Regions from separate parts of the Mesorhizobium sp. Primo-A genome, predicted to be linked through region 3. Evidence: predicted binding sites of a transcription regulator. Region 3 holds the regulator's gene; each other region holds the start of a gene.
The links. Region 3 encodes PhoB, which activates phosphate uptake and scavenging genes when phosphate is short. Its sites were predicted from a motif close to TGTCATNNANCTGTCAT; they were not measured.
Positions count from the first base shown of each region.

Region 1: EOC83_RS16210 (esterase-like activity of phytase family protein) is a predicted target of PhoB. The motif match lies at 2,689-2,705, and genes of this name have one in related genera.
Region 2: EOC83_RS11700 (RNA degradosome polyphosphate kinase) is a predicted target of PhoB. The motif match lies at 2,557-2,573, and genes of this name have one in related genera.

Region 1 covers NZ_RZTG01000008.1:139,575-145,970, reverse strand. The annotation lists gene EOC83_RS16215 (MATE family efflux transporter) at 1-919, opposite strand, end outside; gene EOC83_RS16210 (esterase-like activity of phytase family protein) at 1,095-2,573, opposite strand; gene EOC83_RS16205 (FAD-dependent oxidoreductase) at 2,819-5,230, shown strand; gene EOC83_RS16200 (trimethylamine methyltransferase family protein) at 5,243-6,396, shown strand, end outside.
Region 2 covers NZ_RZTG01000005.1:214,602-220,997, reverse strand. The annotation lists gene EOC83_RS11720 (amino acid ABC transporter ATP-binding protein) at 1-132, shown strand, start outside; gene EOC83_RS11715 (TIGR02117 family protein) at 244-912, shown strand; gene EOC83_RS11710 (FAD-dependent monooxygenase) at 987-2,228, opposite strand; gene EOC83_RS11705 (zinc-finger domain-containing protein) at 2,248-2,493, opposite strand; gene EOC83_RS11700 (RNA degradosome polyphosphate kinase) at 2,705-4,906, shown strand; gene ppx (exopolyphosphatase) at 4,906-6,396, shown strand, end outside.
Region 3 covers NZ_RZTG01000010.1:60,736-67,131, forward strand. The annotation lists gene pstA (phosphate ABC transporter permease PstA) at 1-1,107, shown strand, start outside; gene pstB (phosphate ABC transporter ATP-binding protein PstB) at 1,125-1,943, shown strand; gene phoU (phosphate signaling complex protein PhoU) at 1,970-2,677, shown strand; gene phoB (phosphate regulon transcriptional regulator PhoB) at 2,694-3,383, shown strand; gene EOC83_RS19240 (ROK family protein) at 3,400-4,647, opposite strand; gene xylF (D-xylose ABC transporter substrate-binding protein) at 4,917-5,957, shown strand; gene EOC83_RS19250 (sugar ABC transporter permease) at 6,100-6,396, shown strand, end outside.

The sequences.
Region 1 (6,396 bases), on a different contig from region 3:
AGGACACCGCGGCGCCGATGGCGAGCGCCGGCATCTGGATGTAGGTCCACAGCTGGGCGGCGATGCCGTAGGCGGCGGCGACCTGTGAGCCGTAGGAATTGACGATGCCCATCACCGTCAGTGCCGCCGCCGAAATGACGATCATCTGCAGGCCCATCGGCACGCCCTTGAAGACGACGATGCGCAGCAAGGTGGGATCGGGCCGCAGCAGAGCGAGGTTGGCGCCGGCCAGCCGCAGCGGATGCTTGCGCACATAGAGCACGATCAGGATGGCGATCACGCTAACCGTCTGGCCGATCAGCGTGGACGTGGCGGAGCCCGCGATGCCGAGTTCGGGAAACGGTCCGATGCCGGCGATGAGCAATGGGTTGAGCACGATGTCGAGGACGACGGCCAGCGCCATGAAGAAGAAGGGGGTGCGTGAATCGCCGGCACCGCGCAGCACGGTCATGACGAAGGACAGAAGGTTCATCATCGGCACGGCGACGAAGATGATGCGCAGATAGGAGCGCGCCAGCGGCAAGGCGTCGGCCGGTGTGCCGAGCGTGTTGAGAATGGCGTCAACCCAGATCCAGCCGCAGACCGCGAAGACAACCGAGACGAGGAAGAAGAACGTCGCGCTGGTGCCGACAATGCGGCGCGCCTCGGGCAGGTCGCGGGCACCGACCGACTGGGCCACCAGGATGGTGGCCGCCATGCCGATGCCGAACACAGTGCCGAGGATCAGGAACAGGACGAGGTTGGCATTAGAGGTGGCGGTCAGCGCCGATTCGCCGAGAAAACGGCCGACCCAGACGGCGTTGATCGAGCCGTTGAGCGACTGCAGCACGTTGGAGCCGAGCACCGGCAGGGCGAACAGCAGAAGCGTGCGCGGGATCGGGCCGCTGGTCAGGTCGCCGGTGCGCCGGCGCGCGGGCATTTTTTCGTCCATGGCGGGCAACTCGGCGGATGGTGATTTGGATCCAGTCCACGATGATATCGCAGGCGGGACCGAGATGCACCCTTGCGAACGCGCGGCTGAAAGGCCGCTGCCCCGTTCATGCCTGCCGCGAGCCCAGCGGACGCGCCAAGCGCGCCCGCCCGTGCAGTGGCCGTTACTTCCCGGCGAGACCCGGCAGCGTGACCTGATAGACCAGGAACATGGTGTCGACATCGGCGCCGTCTTCCGCCTTGTAGGGTGCGCCGACCTGAAAACCGTCCTGGGCGAGGAAGTCGTTGTCGTTGGCGACGAACAGGAAGTAGTCGTCGGGCAGCTTCGGATCGAGAACGCTGACCACCGACATCGCCTCCCACTTCTCCGACAGGTTGTTCTTGTCGTTCGGCGCGCCATTGTGCAGGCCGAAGCGGCCGAGTTCGCCCTTGTCGTTGATGTCGATGAACGGCGTCAGCTTGGCCGGCATCACCGACGGGTCGAGCACGCCCTTGGGCGCCAGCGGCTTGTCGGCGGCATCGAAGGCGCCGCCGGCGATGTCGGTCGCGGCCGAGACGTCGACGACGAAGATCTGGCGCACCAGCGAGGTGTCGCCCTTCAGCCCCTGGCCGTTGCCGCTGTCGCGCGCCAGCATCAGGAAGGTCTTGTCGGAGAGCGCCACGATCTCGCTCTGCGCGGCGATCTTGGTCTTGCCCTTGGCATCCTTGAACACCGGCAACGGCACGACATACTCATGCGCCAGTTTGAGGTGGGCGAGGTCGGACGCGTCATAGACCAGCGCACGCGTGTTCTGGCGCGTCGCGGGCGAATCGCCGCCATCCTGCCGGGGCGCCGATTGCAGCACCGCGATCAGGAACTTGCCGTCCGGCGTCATCGCCATTCCCTCCAGGCCCTGGTTGTTCTGGCGGCCGGTCTCGGGGTCCTTCGGATCGGGCTCGGCGGCACCGGGTCCCGGATTGTCCGAGGCGAAGTTCGGCGTGCCGTGGCGCATCGGCACGAAGGCGGCCGGTGGCTGGGTTGCCGACAGCAGATGCCCGTCGGCGGAAAACCGATAGATGTTCGGGCCGTATTCGTCGGAGATGAACATCGAACCATCGGGCAGCCGCACGATCGCCTCGTTGTCGAGCGCCAGCTTGCCATTGTCGGCTTGCGGCAGGATCGGCATGTCGCCGCTTGCCGCGCGCACGCCGTTGAGTGGGTCGAGGCCTGTGGCATCAGCCCCCTTGTCGTCGGTGAGAAGCATGGTGTCGGCGAGCGTTGCCTTGACGCCCGTCTGCTCCTGGCCGGCAGCAGGTGCCGCGCCCGGTGCGACCGGAGCAAATTCGATGGCGATCGTGTTGAGGCGCGGCCGGTAGTTGGTGGTGCCGACGACATTGTAGCCACGGTCCGGCAACAGCCAGAGCGAACCCCTGTAGCCGGCGGTGTCATGCGTCCAGCCTGATGCGTCGATCGCCATGCCGGAACCCGAGCCGAAGGTCTCGCCGAACTTGTCGCGCTGAGCGGCCGGGATGCGGCCGACGCCGACCAGCCCCTTGTTGACGAGGCCGCCGACGGTCGCGGTGCTGTCGGCGAGCGCCGGCGCCAAGGCGGTGAACAAGGCCAGCGCGACGCCAAGCGACGCGGGTCGATACAGGTGCTTCATGGATAATCCTCTTTGTGACGGATGTGCCGGAGCGGCCGGGGGACGAAAAACTGAAAGAGGTACGACATCGATGATGTTGCGCAAGCCTCCCCGAAACGCGGTCTACGGCGCGAACATGATGCTTGCGTGACAGCGCGCAGTGCATGCCGGCGGTCGACGAAAAACGATGCGCGCGCGCCGGCACTGGACACTTATGTCCAGTGGATATATACTCCAGTCTTCGGACCAACCGTGGAGGGGAAGCCTTGAAGTCGCACTACCGCGCAGTCGTCATCGGAGGTGGCGTGGTCGGAGCCTCGGTGCTCTATCACCTGACGCGGTTCGGCTGGAGCGATGTGGCGCTGATCGAGCGCGCAGAACTGACGGCCGGTTCGACCTGGCACGCGGCGGCAGGCTTCCATGCGCTCAACGCCGATCCCAACGTGGCGGCGCTGCAGGACTACACCATCAATCTCTACCGGGAGATCGAGGCCGAATCCGGCTGGGATATCGGCCTGCACATGACGGGCGGCGTCAACATCGCCAGCGATCCCGCGCGCTGGGAGTGGCTGAAATCAGCCTGGGCCGTGTTCCAGTCGGTCGGCATCGAGACCGCGCGCCTGGTCACGCCCGACGAGATCAAGGCGATCTGCCCGATCGTCGACGTCAACGGTGTTCTTGGCGGCCTGCATGATTCCAACGAAGGCCATCTCGACCCGTACGGTACCACGCATGCCTATGCGGGTGCTGCGAAGAAGCGCGGCGCCGACATCATCTTGCGCAACCGGGTCGTCGAGCTGAAAGCACGTGCCGACGGGCGCTGGGACGTCATCACCGAGCAGGGCACCATCATCGCCGAGCATGTCGTCAATGCCGGCGGGCTGTGGGCGAAGCAGCTCGGCCGCATGGCCGGCGTCGACCTGCCGGTGACGCCGATGGAGCACCACTATTTCATCACCGATGACATTCCGGAGATCGCAGCACTTGACAGGGAAATCGGCATCGCCGTCGATCTCGACGGCTTTTCATACCTGCGGCAGGAGCGCAAGGGTGTGCTGCTTGGCGTCTATGAGCAGAACCCAAAGCACTGGAACATGGACGGAGCGCCGTGGGATTACGGCATAGAGCTGATCCCGGAAGACATCGACCGCATCAGCCCGGAACTCGCCAAGGCGCATGAGCGCTTCCCTTGCCTGGCGACGGCCGGTATCCGCAAATGGGTCAACGGCGCCTTCACCTTCACGCCGGACGGCAATCCGATTGTCGGGCCGGTGCGCGGCCTGAAGAACTACTGGGTCGCCTGCGGCGTCATGGCCGGTTTCAGCCAGGGCGGCGGCGTCGGCAAGTCGCTGGCCGAATGGATGATTTTCGGCGAACCGCAGGCCGACATCTTCGGCATGGATATCGCTCGCTACGGTGCCTTCGCCGCCAACCGCGAATATCTCAGGCAGACGACGCGCCAGTTCTATTCGCGCCGGTTCGTCATGACCTTTCCCAATGAACGGCTGCCCGCCGGCCGGCCGCTGAAACGCCCCGGCGCCTATGACGGCATGAGCGCGGCGGGATGCGAATGGACGGCTTCCTGGGGGCTGGAAATCCCGGCCTATTTCGCGCCGATGGGATTTGCCGAGAGCACGACGCTGCGGCGCTCCAACGCCTTCGACATCGTCGGCGAGGAGGCGCTGCAGGTGCGGCGCGCCGCCGGCCTCGTCGATATCTCGGCCTATGCGCGCTATGCGGTGTCGGGGCTGGGTGCGGAGGCGTGGCTCGACCGGCTGCTCGCCTGCCGATTGCCGAAGGCGGGGCGGGCCGGCCTGGCGCCGATGCTCGGCCATGACGGACGGCTGAAGGGCGACCTCACCGTCTTCAACTGGGGCGGCGGCTCTTATTGGCTGATGGGCTCCTACTATCTCCGGGAATTCCATATGCGCTGGTTCGAGAGCCATGCGGCGGAGGGCGTCACCATCGCCGACCTCTCCGACACGATGAGCGGCTTCCTGCTCACGGGGCCGAATGCGCGGGAGATTCTGGAGCGCACGACGCATCAGGATGTTTCCGGCGCAGCATTGCCGTTCATGGCCTGTGGCGCATTCGACATCGGTATGGTGCAGGCACGTGTGGCGCGGCTGTCGATCGCGGGCGAACTCGGCTTCGAAATCAGTTGCCCCGTGACCATGCACGCCACGTTGCGCGACACGCTGCTGGCTGCGGGCGAGGATCTGGGCCTTGCTGAAATCGGCTACTATGCGCTCAATGCGCTGCGGCTGGAGAAGAGCTTTGGCATCTGGTCGCGTGAATTCACGCAAGGCTATACGCCGGGCCAGACCGGTCTCGACCGCTTCATCGCTTTCGGCAAGAGCGACTTCATCGGCCGCGAAGCAGCGTTGAAACAGCGGGAGGCCGGCAGCGGCCAATGCCTGGTGACGCTGGAAATCGATGCGCTCGACGCCGATGCCAGCGGTTTTGAGCCTGTCTGGCATCAGGGCCGACGCGTCGGCTTCGTCACCTCGGGCGGCTATGGCTATACGGTCGGCAAGAGCCTGGCGCTGGCTCTGGTCGACCGCGATTTCGCGGGCGAGGGCACCGCGCTCTCCGTGCATGTCGTGGGTGAGGAACGGCCGGCGCGTGTCGTCGCGGCCTCGCCCTACGATCCCCTGGGCAAGGCAATGCGGCAATGAGGAGGATTTCCGATGGTCGATGACGCGGCACGGGACGGCAGGCGCGAGCGCCGGCGTGGACGCACGGGCGAGGCCGGTAGCGAAAGCAGCCGCCGTCCCAATTACCATTCGCTGAAGAACCCGTTCCTGCCGCAGCCGATCTTTTCGGACGACCAGGCGGCTTCGATCCACGACACGGCGCTGCGGGTGCTGGAAGAGCTCGGCATCAAGGTGCTGCTGCCGCAAGCGCGTGAGCATTTTGCCAATGCCGGCGCCCTGGTCGATCCAGACACCGACATGGTGCGCATCGGCCGTGACATGGTGACGGCGGCACTCGCCTCGGCGCCGAAGTCGATCCACGCTTACGCCGGTTCGCGCGCCCGCGATCTGACGCTGGAGCTCGGCTCGATGACCTTCCTGGCCGGGTGCGGGGCGCCGAACGTCACCGATCTCGAGCGCGGCCGGCGGCCGGGAACACTGGCGGATTTCGAGGATCTGATGCGGCTGGTGCAGCATTTCGATGTGCTGCATATGCTGGGGCCCTGCATCGAACCGCAGGATGTCGACAACCGCTTTCGGCACTATGCCGTCAACCGCGCGCAGTTGACGCTGTCGGACAAGCTCCCGTTCGTCTTCGCGCGCGGAACGCCGCAAGTCGAGGACGGGTTCGAGATGCTGCGGCTGGCGCGCGGCTTGTCGGAAGAGGAGTTTCTGGCAAGCGCGCATTGCTACACCGTCATCAACACCAACTCGCCGCGTCAGCTCGACATTCCGATGGCGCAAGGCATCATCGATTTCGCTCGCGCGGGGCAGGTCTCCGTCATCACGCCGTTCTGCCTGGCGGGCGCCATGGCGCCGATAACGGTCGCCGGCGCGCTGACGCTGCAGCATGCCGAAGCGCTGGCCGGGCTGACGCTGGCGCAGATCGTGAGGCCGGGTGCGCCGGTCGTCTACGGCTCGTTCTCCTCCAATGTCGACATGAAATCCGGCGCGCCCGCCTTCGGCACGCCCGAGCACGTCAAGGCGACGCTGGGCGCCGGCCAACTGGCGCGCTTCACCGGGCTGCCTTGGCGGTCCGGCGGCGGCAGTGCGGCCAACATCTCCGACGCACAGGCCGCGCACGAGACGCAGTTCGCGCTGTGGGGCTCGGTGCTGGCCGGGGCGACGATGTGCATCCATGCTGCCGG
Region 2 (6,396 bases), on a different contig from region 3:
GCCCGCAAGGTCGCCAACCGGGTGATCTTCATGGACCAGGGCCAGATCGTCGAGCAGAACACGCCGGCCGAGTTCTTCGACCACCCGCGCCATGAGCGCACGAAGCTGTTCCTGTCGCAGATCCTGCACTAGGCTTTCGATGTTTGCGAGGAGCCCGGCTGAAACACTGCCGGGCTCTTTTGCGTATGGCATAACAGGCGACCGTTCCTGTCGCGCTGGAGCGCTTTTGCAGAGCCGCTTTTCATGAAGAGACTGGGACGTTTTCTAGGCCTTCTGTTGATTGTCGTCGCTCTCGCCGTGACGACGGGCACCCTCGTGCCGCGGCCGCTGTGGCCGGCGGCCGCCGCCATGCCCGCCGCGACGCGCCACATCCTGGTGCTGAACAATCCGATCCACACCGATATCGCCATCCCGGTCGACGATGCCGTGCGCCAGCGTTTCCACTTCCTGGTCGACGCCGGCATACCGGCCGACAGGCCGGAGGTCCGCTACATCGTCTTCGGCTGGGGCGGTCGCGCCTTCTACCTGGAGACGCCGACATGGTCCGAGCTGAAGGCGGTACCGGTGATGAAGGCACTGACCCTCGACGCGTCGGTCATGCATGTCGATGTCGCCGGTGACATCCTCGAACCGCCCCCTGACATCGCGGGGTTCGACATCACAGAGGACCGGTTCGCGGCGTTGCTCGATTTCATCGATGCGAGTTTCCAGCGCGGACCGGAAGGCCCGATCCTCGTTCCGGACGCGGCCTATTCCAGGTTCGACGGCTTCTACGAAGCCAACGGCCATTTCAACGCACTGATCGGCTGCAACACCTGGACGGCGGCCGCCTTGCGCACCGCAGGCCTGCGCACCGGCTGGTGGAACCCGCTGCCTGTATCGCTCGGGCTATCGATGCGGCTGTATAATTAGCGTGGGCATTCCGCGAATTGGCGAGTGTCGCGTTCCTTCACACCCCCCTCTGTCCCGCCAACCTTTCGCAGGTTTCAGCTTTCGTCAGCCTCCGGTGCCCGCCAGCCATAGAGCCAGTCCAAATCCGCCGCGAGTTTTTCCGACGAGCGCATTTTCAGGAACACGTTGCGCGCAATCGCCACCGGCCCTGCGGCATGCCAGGCCAGCCGGTTGACAGCGCCGCGTCGGGCGACCTGCGCGACACGCGGCCGCCGTGACTGTTCCCAAACCGCAAGCGCGGCCAGCGGGTTCGTAGGGGAGGCGTAGACGGCGTCGGCAAGCGTCGCTGCATCCTCGATCGCCATGGCCGCACCTTGCGCCGCGAATGGGGTCATCGCATGCGCGGCGTCGCCGATCAGCGCCATGCCGTTCGGTGTTGTCCAGGGCTGTTGCGGGTCGACAGTGTGGATCGGCCACGCGGTCCACGGGCCGGCCTGCTCGACCAGACGGGCAAGTTCTGCCGCAGTGCCGGCAAGAGCTCGGGTCAGGATCCCGGCGTCGGCGTTGCCGGACCAGCCCTCGGCAATGCGGTCGCCCCTGGTGAAGGCCGCGAGATTGAAGGCCGCACCCTTGCTGACGGGATAGGCCACCATATGGAAGCCGGGATGCAGGAAGGTGGTGACGCAGTCCCTGGCGCCGATGGCGGCAAAGCTCTGCCCCGCGGCGCTATCGGCTGCGATGGTCGCGCGCCAGGCCAGTTCGCCGGAGAAATGGTTTCTTGGCGAAGCCGACCCCTTGGCCGAGTCGACAAGTGGGCGCACCGATGACCAGACGCCATCGGCCCCGACCAGCAGGAAGCCCTCCGCCTCGATGGTCTTGCCGTCGATCTCGGCCGTCGCCGTGATGCCATGCGGGCCGGAGGCAACGTCGCCGATGCGCGCGCCGGTGGTGAGATGGATATCCGGCACCTCGGCAACGCGCGCGGTCAATGCGCTCTGCAGATCGGCCCTGTGCGCGACGAGATAGGGTGCTTGCCAGCGGGTTTCGGCGGCTTGCCCCAGCGGCACGCGCGCCAGTTCGCGCAAGGTCGCGGCCTTCTTCAACACCACGGCTTGCGGCCGCACCGCTGCCGGCAGCAGCCGGTCGAGCACGCCAAGCTGGCGAAGGATGCGCGTCGCGTTTGGAGAGAGCTGGATGCCGGCGCCGGCAGCTTCCAGGCGCTGCGCCTGTTCGAACACCCGAACCGCGTAGCCGCGCGAGGCGAATGCAAGGGCTGCGGTCAATCCGGCGACACCGGCCCCGGCGACGACAATTTGCCGGGAACGCGTGTCGTTCATCGGGCTGGTCGCGAAAGTCTCAGGCGGCCTGTTCGATGTAGATGCATCCGGCCGGCAGCGTTTCCGTCGCCTTCAGCTTCGGCGAATAGCGGTAGAGCGTCGAGCAATAGGGACAGACTTTTTCATTGTCGTCGCCCATGTCCAGAAACACATGCGGGTGGTCGAAAGGCGGATTGGCGCCCGTGCACATGAATTCCTTCACGCCGATGTCGATTGCCGGATAGCCCGCATCGTTCTGAAAATGGGGAATGGAACCGCCTGCCATCGTCGTCTCCTTAACGCAGTCTCGTCTGCATCTGGATCATATCAGGCCTCTTTGCAAGTTCGATGAAATCAAACTGTCGCAAAAGCCTGTCAGAGGATAAGTTAAGCCGGTTAACCCATGGCCCGAAAACCGATTTCGGTTTCCGGGAGGGACCATGGGTCGCTAGAGTGACTGGCTAGCCGGCTTGAGCGGGTGTGGAAGAGCGGGAATCATGAACGAACTGAAGCCGGTGCAGAACGAATTCGTGGATGTCGAGGTGGCTCGCCCGGAAGGCGGCAACCCGGACCGGTTTGTCAACCGCGAGTTTTCCTGGCTGCAGTTCAACCGGCGCGTTCTCGAGGAGTCGCTGAACCTCAATCATCCGCTGCTGGAGCGCGTCCGCTTCCTGTCGATCTCGGCCGCCAATCTCGACGAGTTCTTCATGGTCCGAGTCGCCGGTCTTGCCGGCCAGGTGCGCGAGGGCATCACGCTGAAGAGCCCCGACGGCCGCACCCCCGAACAGCAGCTCGAACAGCTGCTGCGTGAGGTCGAGCGGCTGCAGGAAGACCAGCAGAAGAGCCTTTCGGCGCTCACCGTGCTGCTCAACAAGGAAGGCATCGAGAGCATCACCCGCGATGCGCTGACCAAGGACGAGAAAATCTGGCTGGAAGACCATTTCCAGGAACAGGTTTTCCCGGTGCTGACCCCGCTGTCGATCGACCCGGCGCATCCGTTCCCGTTCATCCCCAATCTCGGCTTCTCGATGGCGCTGCAATTGCGCCATCGCAAGAATGGCGAGGAGATGAGCGCGCTGCTGCGCCTGCCGGTGGCGCTGAAGCGCTTCATCCGTCTGCCGGACCGCAAGCATCATGTCCGCTTCATCCCGCTGGAAGAGGCTGTCGGCCTCTATATCGGCAAGCTCTTCCCCGGCTACGAGGTCAAGGGCTCCGGCACGTTCCGCATCATCCGTGACAGCGATATCGAGGTCGAGGAGGAGTCCGAGGACCTCGTGCGCCTGTTCGAAACGGCGCTGAAGCGGCGTCGGCGCGGATCGGTGATCCGCATCGAATTCGACAGGCTGATGCCTGGCGAATTGCGCGATTTCGTCGCCGGCGAGCTTGGCGTGTCGTCCAGCCGCATCAGCGTCTTGACCGGTCCATTGGCGCTCAGCCAGATTTCCGAGATCGTCGCCGTTCCCCGCGACGACCTGAAATTCACGCCCTACAATCCGCGTTTTCCCGAGCGCATCCGCGAGCATGGCGGCGATTGTTTCGCCGCCATCCGCGAGAAGGACATCGTCGTCCATCACCCTTACGAATCCTTCGATGTGGTGGTGCAGTTCCTGCGCCAGGCAATGGCCGATCCGGAGGTGGTGGCGATCAAGCAGACGCTTTACCGCACCTCCAACGACAGCCCGATCGTGCGCGCGCTGGTCGACGCGGCCGAGGCCGGCAAGTCGGTCACCGCGCTGGTCGAGCTCAAGGCGCGTTTCGACGAGGAAGCCAACATCCGCTGGGCGCGCGACCTGGAGCGGGCCGGCGTGCAGGTGGTGTTCGGATTTCTCGAACTGAAGACACATGCGAAAATGTCGCTGGTGGTGCGGCGCGAGGACGGCAAGCTGCGCAATTACGTGCACCTCGGCACCGGCAACTACCATCCGGTCACCGCACGCATCTACACCGACCTGTCCTTCTTCACCACAGATCCGACGATTGCCCGCGATGTCGCCCAGCTGTTCAATTTCATCACCGGCTATGCCGAGCCGACGGACGAAATGCGGTTGGCGATCTCGCCGTTCACGCTGAGAAGCCGCATCCTGAAGCACATTGCCGACGAGATTGCCTACGCGGTGCAAGGCAAACCGGCGCGCATCTGGATGAAGATGAACGCCCTCGTCGATCCGATCATCATCGACGCGCTCTACGATGCCAGCCGCGCCGGCGTCGAGATCGACCTTGTCGTGCGCGGCATCTGCTGCCTGCGGCCGCAGGTTCCGGGCCTGTCGGAAAACATCCGCGTAAAATCGATCGTCGGCCGTTTTCTCGAGCACAGCCGCATCTATTGTTTCGGCAATGGTTTCGGCCTGCCGTCGGACGAGGCGATCGTCTACATCTCCTCGGCCGACCTGATGCCGCGCAATCTCGACCGCCGCGTCGAAACCATGGTGCCGATCACCAATCCAACTGTGCATGAACAGATCCTTGGCCAGATCATGCTGGGCAACATTATGGACAATCAGCAAAGTTTCGACGTATTGGCTGATGGAACCTCCCGGCGCGTCGTGCTGGAGGAGGGCGAGGAACCGTTCAACGCGCAGGAATATTTCATGACCAATCCGAGCCTGTCGGGACGGGGTGACGCGCTGAAGTCGCATGCGCCCAAGCGCATCGCGCAGTTCAAGCGCCGCAAGAAGAACGCTGCAGCGTCCGGCTGATGCTGTCTGATTCTCAGGGCCGGCTGCAGGACCGCCGACCGCTGTCCATCATCGACATCGGATCGAACTCGATCCGTCTCGTCGTCTATGAGGGGCTGGCGCGCTCGCCGACCATGCTGTTCAACGAAAAGATGCTGGCCGGTCTCGGCCGCGGCATCGTTTCGACGGGCAAGCTCGACCCCGAGGCGGTAACGCGCTCGATGGAAGAGTTCCGCCGCTTTCGTGCGCTTTCCGACCAGGCGGGCGCCGAGCAGATGTATGTGCTGGCGACCGCGGCGGCCCGCGAGGCGGTCAACGGCCCCGATTTCATCCACCGCGCCGAGGATGTGCTGAAGACCGAGATCCGAGTGATCAGCGGTCGTCAGGAAGCGTACTATTCCGCGCTCGGCGTCATTTCCGGTTTCCATCCGGCCGATGGCATCGCCGGCGATCTGGGCGGCGGCAGCCTCGAACTGGTCGATGTCAGCGGCGAGGCGATCGGCGACGGCATCACGCTGCCGCTGGGCGGCCTGCGCCTGCAGGACATGGCGAAGAACTCGCTGACCCAGGCGGCCAGGATCGCGCGTGACGAACTGGCGAAGGCCAAGCTGTTGAAAGGCGGGCAGGGCAGGCCCTTCTACGCCGTCGGCGGCACCTGGCGAAATCTTGCCCGGCTGCACATGGAAATGACCAACTATCCGCTTGGCGTCATGCACCATTACGAGATATCGGCCGAAAGCGCGGCGAACTTCCTCAAGCAGGTGGCCAAGGCCGAGATCGAGAAGGTCAAGGGCATCGAAGGCGTTTCGAAGAACCGCCGTTCGCTGCTGCCCTATGGCGCCATCGTGCTGCAGGAGATCATGGCGGCGATGCAGCCGTCGAAGATCATCGTCTCGGCGCTTGGCGTGCGCGAAGGCTTTCTCTATTCGCTGCTCGACGAGGCCGAGCGGAAGGCCGATCCGCTGATTTCGGCCTCGGAGGAACTCGCCCGCCTGCGCTCGCGCTCCGTCACCCATGCGCATGAACTTGTCGACTGGACCGCCAAGACCTTTGCCGCCTTCGGCATCGACGAGACCGAGGACGAGGCGCGCTACCGCCACGCGGCCGCATTGCTGGCGGACATCGGCTGGCGCGCGCATCCCGAATACCGCGGCAAGCAATCGCTCAACATCATTGCGCACGCGTCCTTCTTCGGCGTCGACCATCCTGGCCGTGCTTTCCTGGCGATGGCCAACGCCTATCGTCACGACGGCATCTTCAACGAAGCCATCGCCCCCGAGATCAAGGCTCTGGCATCGCCGCGTTATCTGGAGCGCGCCCGCGTCCTCGCCGCGATGATGCGCGTCGTCTACCTGCTGACGGCGTCGATGCCCGGCATCATGCCCAGGCTGAAATGGGAACAGCGCGCCAACGGCGTGCTGGCGCTGGTCTTGCCGGCATCGCTGGCCGATCTCTATGGCGAGCGGCCGGCCGGGCGCCTGGCGCAGCTGGCCAGGATCACCAACCGCCGG
Region 3 (6,396 bases):
ATCACGTTCGACGAGAAGGTGATCGATCCTTCCGGCAAGCGCGCAACCGATCCGAGCGTTCTGATCAAGGCGAATTATCCCAAGCTCGCAGAAAACGCGCTGGTGGCCAAGCTCGGCATCTCTCCTGATGACAAGCCGATGATCCAGAAGCTCAAGGGCTTCCTTTCGGAAGGCGCCCGCGTCCAGTTGCGCGACATCGTTGCCGCCGATCCCTCGGTGATCGGCACGACACGCGACGTCAACATCCTCGCCGCCGCCAATCTCGACTCGGCTTTCAAGGGCCAGATCGACCTCAGTGTCGAGGAAGCGCGACGCAAGGTCTCGGACCAGCAGATCACCTGGATGAACAAGCTCAAGGCCGAGGGCGCGATGGCCGAGCACTTCAACAGCGGCCTGTTCACCTACGGCGCCTCCAGCCGCCCGGAAACCTCGGGCATGGGCGTGGCGATCATCGGCTCGCTTTATATGATGGTGATCGTGCTGCTGCTCGCGCTGCCGATCGGCGTCGCCGCCTCCATCTATCTGGAGGAATTCGCCAAGAAGAACCGTTTCACCGACCTTATCGAGGTCAACATCAACAATCTGGCCGCAGTGCCGTCAATCGTCTTCGGCTTGCTCGGCCTCGCGGTGTTTATCAATTTCCTGGGCATGCCACGCTCCGCCGCTTTCGTCGGTGGCCTGGTGCTGACGCTGATGACGCTGCCGACGATCATCATCGCGACGCGCGCCGCGCTTGCCGCGGTGCCGCCGTCGATCCGCTCGGCAGCTCTCGGCCTTGGCGCCTCCAAGATGCAGATGGTGTTCCAGCACATCCTGCCGCTTGCCGCGCCCGGCATCCTCACCGGCACCATCATCGGTCTTGCGCGCGCGCTCGGCGAAACCGCGCCGCTGCTGTTGATCGGCATGGTCGCCTTCGTCGCCGATCCACCGACGACGCCTTTCGATCCGGCCACCGCGCTGCCGGTGCAGATCTATATGTGGGCGAACGAGGCCGAACGCGCCTTCGTCGAGCGTATGTCCGGCGCCATCATCATCCTGCTCGTCTTCCTCATGGCCATGAACATCACCGCGATCGTGCTTCGGCGTCGGTTCGAGCGGCGCTGGTAGAAAAAAGGCATTTTGGTATGAACATCATGACCGAACAGTCCCTTGAAAACGCAGTGGGCGACAAGATGAAGTCGAACGAAGTGATAAAAATGCGCGGCGACAAGGTCGGCGTGTTCTACGGCGAGAAGCAGGCGCTGTTCGACGTCGATCTCGACGTCCGCCTGAACCAGGTGACGGCGCTGATCGGCCCCTCCGGCTGCGGCAAGTCCACCTTCCTGCGCTGCCTCAACCGCATGAACGACACCATCGATTCAGCACGGGTAACCGGCAAGATCACGCTCGACGAAGAGGACATCTACGACAAGAACATCGATGTCGTCGAACTCAGGGCGCGCGTCGGCATGGTGTTCCAGAAACCCAATCCGTTCCCAAAGTCGATCTACGAGAACGTCGCCTATGGTCCGCGCATCCACGGATTGGCCAAGCGCAAGGCCGACATGGATCAGATCGTCGAGTCCAGCCTGAAGAAGGCGGCGATCTGGAACGAGGTCAAGGACCGTTTGCAGGAACCTGGCACGGGTCTTTCCGGTGGCCAGCAGCAGCGCCTGTGCATTGCACGCGCCATCGCCGTGTCGCCCGAGGTGATCCTGATGGACGAACCGTGTTCGGCGCTCGACCCGATCGCCACCGCTCGCGTCGAGGAACTGATCGACGAACTGCGTCAGAACTATACGATCGTCATCGTCACCCATTCGATGCAGCAGGCAGCGCGCGTGTCGCAGCGCACCGCGATGTTCCATCTTGGCTATCTGGTCGAGGAGGGCGCCACCGACAAGATGTTCACCACCCCCGACGACAAACGCACCCAGGACTACATCACCGGCCGGTTCGGCTGATCTCTGGCATATGAGGGACGAAGATCATGGGTGAACATACCGTTGCATCTTTCGATGAGGATCTGGAGCAGATCAGCCAGCTGATCCGCGACATGGGCGATCTCGCCCGCTCGATGGTCGGTGGCTCGACCAGGGCTTTGCTCAATTCGGACAATGCGCTGGCGCAGCGGGTGGTTTCCGACGACGCCATCATGGATGCACGCCAGCGCGAGCTGGACGATCGTGCCATCACGCTGATCGCCAAGCGCCAGCCAATGGCCAACGATCTGCGTGCGGTGGTCGGTTCGATCCGCATGGCCGGCGACCTCGAGCGCATCGGCGACCTTGCCAAGAACATCGCCAAGCGCGTCGGCACTGTCGGGCTGAGCGTCACGCCGCACGACCTTTCGCATTCGATCGACGCAATGGCGCAGCTGGTGCTGATCCAGGTGCAGGGGGTCGTCGACGAGTATGCCGCCGCTGACGCGGCAGCGCTTGCCACGCTCAGAAACAATGATGAACGCATCGACGTCAAATACACATCGGTGTTCCGCGAACTTCTGACCTACATGATGGAAGATCCGCGCAACATCACGGCGTGCACGCACCTGTTGTTTTGCGCCAAGAACCTCGAGCGGATCGGCGACCACGTGACCAACATCGCCGAAAATGCCTATTATGTTTTGACCGGCACGCAGTTGCCAGCCAACCGTCCGAAGCAGGACGAGACGGCAATGTCCGCGCCAGCGGCATGACAGGGGTGACCAGCCGATGATCGCGCCACGCATCATGGTGGTGGAGGATGAGGAGCCGCTAGGCGTGCTGCTCCGCTACAATCTCGAATCCGAAGGTTACCAGGTCGAGGTGGTGACGCGCGGCGACGAGGCCGAAATCCGGCTGCAGGAGAACGTTCCAGACCTTCTGGTGCTCGACTGGATGGTGCCTGCGGTTTCCGGTATCGAACTCTGCCGCCGGCTAAGGATGCGTCCCGAGACCGAGCGGCTGCCGATCATCATGCTGACCGCGCGAGGCGAGGAAAGCGACCGCGTGCGCGGCCTCTCGACCGGTGCCGACGACTATCTGGTCAAGCCTTTCTCGACGCCGGAGTTCATGGCCAGGGTCAAGGCGCTGCTGCGCCGGGCCAAGCCGGAAGTGCTGTCCAGCGTGCTCAAGGTCGGCGATATCGTGCTCGATCGCGAATCGCACCGTGTCTATCGCAAGAAGAGCGAAATCCGGCTCGGGCCGACGGAATTCCGCCTGCTTGAATTCATGATGCGCCATCCAGGCCGCGTGTTCTCGCGCAGCCAACTGCTCGACAATGTCTGGGGCGAGACGATCTACATCGACGAACGCACGGTCGATGTGCATGTCGGCCGGCTGCGCAAGGCGGTCAACAACGGCCGTATGCCCGATGTCATCCGCACCATCCGTGGGGCGGGTTACGCCATTCGCGAGGACTGAACTCCCTCGTTTGAACTCACGCCACGTTCTTGCCGCCGAGACCGGATCTCGCCTGCACGCCCGGCGCAAAAATCTCCTGATCGACGAAGATTAGCGCCCGCATGGCGCAGCCTTCGCGGATCAGCGGCAGTTCGTTCGGCTCGGTGTCGAAGGAAATCGACTTGGAATGCTGGCCGCCGGCGGTCTGGGCAATCGCTTGCCGCAATGCCGGCTCGATCAGGTCGAAGGCGGCGGCGCTGACGCCGACCATGGCGACCGGCGCCGGATCGATCAGCGCGAACAGGCTGCCGAGGCCGTAGCCGAGCGCTTCGCCGGCCTTGCGATAGGCTTCCCGTTCGGGTCCGTCCCTTTCGCGGGCGGCGGCAGCCAGGGCGCGCATGTCGGCATCGCTGACATCGGCGACGGGTTCTGCATCCTCGCCCATCTGCCGCGCGTTGCGCCAGATGGCATAATTGCCGGCATAGGCTTCGACGCAGCCGCGCCGTCCGCAGCGACACAGCGCCCCGTTCGGCCGATGAATCATGTGGCCGAATTCGCCGCCCGAGGAATGGGTGCCGGTGAACAATTCGCCCTTCAGCACCAGCCCCATGCCGATGCCGTGCGACAAAAGGATAGCGATGAAATCGTCGCGGTAACGATCGGGGTCGCGCCAGCGCAGCGCCACCGCCATCATGTTGCAATCGTTCTCCATAATGGCTGGGATGCCGAACTCGTCTTCGAATATGTCGGCGAAGGCGATGTCGGTGTGCGGCGTGATCGGCGACCACAGCATGGCGCGGGCACGGGTGTCGGTGATGCCCTGGACGGCCAGCGCGATACGGGCGATGCTGCGCACGTCCAGGTCGGGATCTTCCAGGCGGCGCCGCACGATTGCCGTGCACTCACCGATCAGCGAGTCGCGCGACATCGTCAGCGTGTCGAGCCGGCGCTGTTCCTCGGATATTACCTGGCCGGCATAGTCGATGACGGCGACCGAGAGGAAGTTCAGCGACAGCACCACGGTCATTACCGCGGCCGCTTCCGGATTGAGGCTGAGGCCGACCTGCGGACGGCCGCGTTTGAGCGAGCCGGCCTCGCTCGGCTTGCTTTCGGTCAGGATACCTTCGACGATCAGGTCGGATGAGATCGCCGAGATCGTCGAATGGCTGAGGCTTGTGGTTGCGGCGATCTCGGTGCGCGACGGCTGTCCGGCGCGGCGCACCGCCGCGATCACCATCGCGCGGTTGCGGCGGCGCAAATCGTCGTGGCGGATTCCGACCGACATGCTCTTTCATATCCTCCCGGTCGCCGCGGTTCTTCCTGCCCTGGAACGCTGTCGGTGACGCGGTCAAATACTGGCAGAAGCCGCGCGCCGTGTCATTTATTTATTCCGAGGCCCGAAAAAAATTCGAAACGACATCAAAATCCATCAGAATCGATGTTGACAGCGTTCGGGCGTTGGCCCAGTATTTTTTCGAGGCTCGAAAAAATAGGGCCTTTGTGCCGGCCTTCGGGCCAGTTTGGTCGCGCCATACGCGGCGCAGGGAGGATAATATGAAAAGATTCACAGCCGCCATCCTGGCGGGTGCCGCCATGTCGCTGACGCTCGCGTCTGTCGCGCAGGCGAAGGACAAAGTCGTCGGCGTTTCGTGGTCCAACTTCCAGGAGGAACGCTGGAAGACCGACGAGGCCGCCATGAAGACGGCGATCGAGGCCGCCGGCGACAAGTACATCTCCGCCGATGCGCAGTCCAATCCCGGCAAGCAGCTTACGGACGTCGAAAGCCTGATCTCGCAGGGCGCCAATTCCCTGATCATCCTGGCGCAGGATGCTTCGGCCATCGGCCCGGCCGTGCAGAAAGCCCTGGACGAAGGCATTCCGGTCGTCGGCTATGACCGGTTGATCGAGAACAAGGATGTTTTCTATCTGACCTTCGACAACAAGGAAGTCGGCCGCATGCAGGCCCGCGAAGTGTTCAAGGTCAAGCCGGAAGGCAACTACGTCTTCATCAAGGGCTCCGGTGCCGATCCCAATGCCGACTTCCTGTTCTCGGGCTCGATGGAAGTGCTCAAGGAAGCCATTGACAGCGGCAAGATCAAGAATGTCGGCGAAGCCTACACGGATGGCTGGCTGCCCGCCAACGCCCAGAAGAACATGGAACAGTTCCTGACCGCCAACGACAACAAGGTCGACGCGGTGGTCGCGGCCAATGACGGCACTGCCGGTGGCGTCGTCGCGGCGCTGACGGCTCAAGGCTTGGCCGGCACCGTGCCGGTCTCGGGGCAGGACGGCGACCACGCCGCGCTGAACCGCATCGCCCTGGGCACGCAAACCGTGTCGGTGTGGAAGGACGCGCGCGAGCTCGGCAAGAATGCCGCCGAGATCGCCTCGCAACTGGCCGACGGCAAGAAGACGAGCGACATCGCCGGCGCCAAGGACTTCACGACGCCGGGCGGCAACACCGTCAAGTCGCTGTTCCTGACTCCGGTTGCCATCACCAAGGACAATCTCAACGTCGTCATCGACGCTGGCTGGATCAAGAAGGACGAAGTCTGCGCGGGTGTCGCTGCCGGCACCGTCGCGGCCTGTAACTGATCCGGACCACTTCGAAATATCTGAACGCCGCGGCCCAAAAGCCGCGGCGTTTTCTCAAAGAATTGTGTTTCCGCATCATGCGGATAGCTTCTAGGCTGGGCTCCGGCATGCGCGTCAGACGGCCAGCCGGTGGGAGGAAATCATGACCGACACGACGTCCAACCCGCAGGCCGATACGGCGCGCGCGTCGGAACTCGGCGCCGTCGCCCGGTTCCTGAAGGCGACCGAGATCGACACCCGGATGCTCGGCATGATCGGCGCGCTGCTGGTCATCTGGATTGGGCTGCATGTCATTTCCAGCCTGCGCCTCGGCGTCAACCCGCTCGATTTCGACAGCCGCACCTTTCTCACGCCGCGCAATCTGTGGAACCTGTCGGTGCAGACATCCGCGGTCGCCATCATGGCCTGCGGCATGGTGCTGGTCATCGTCATGCGCAAC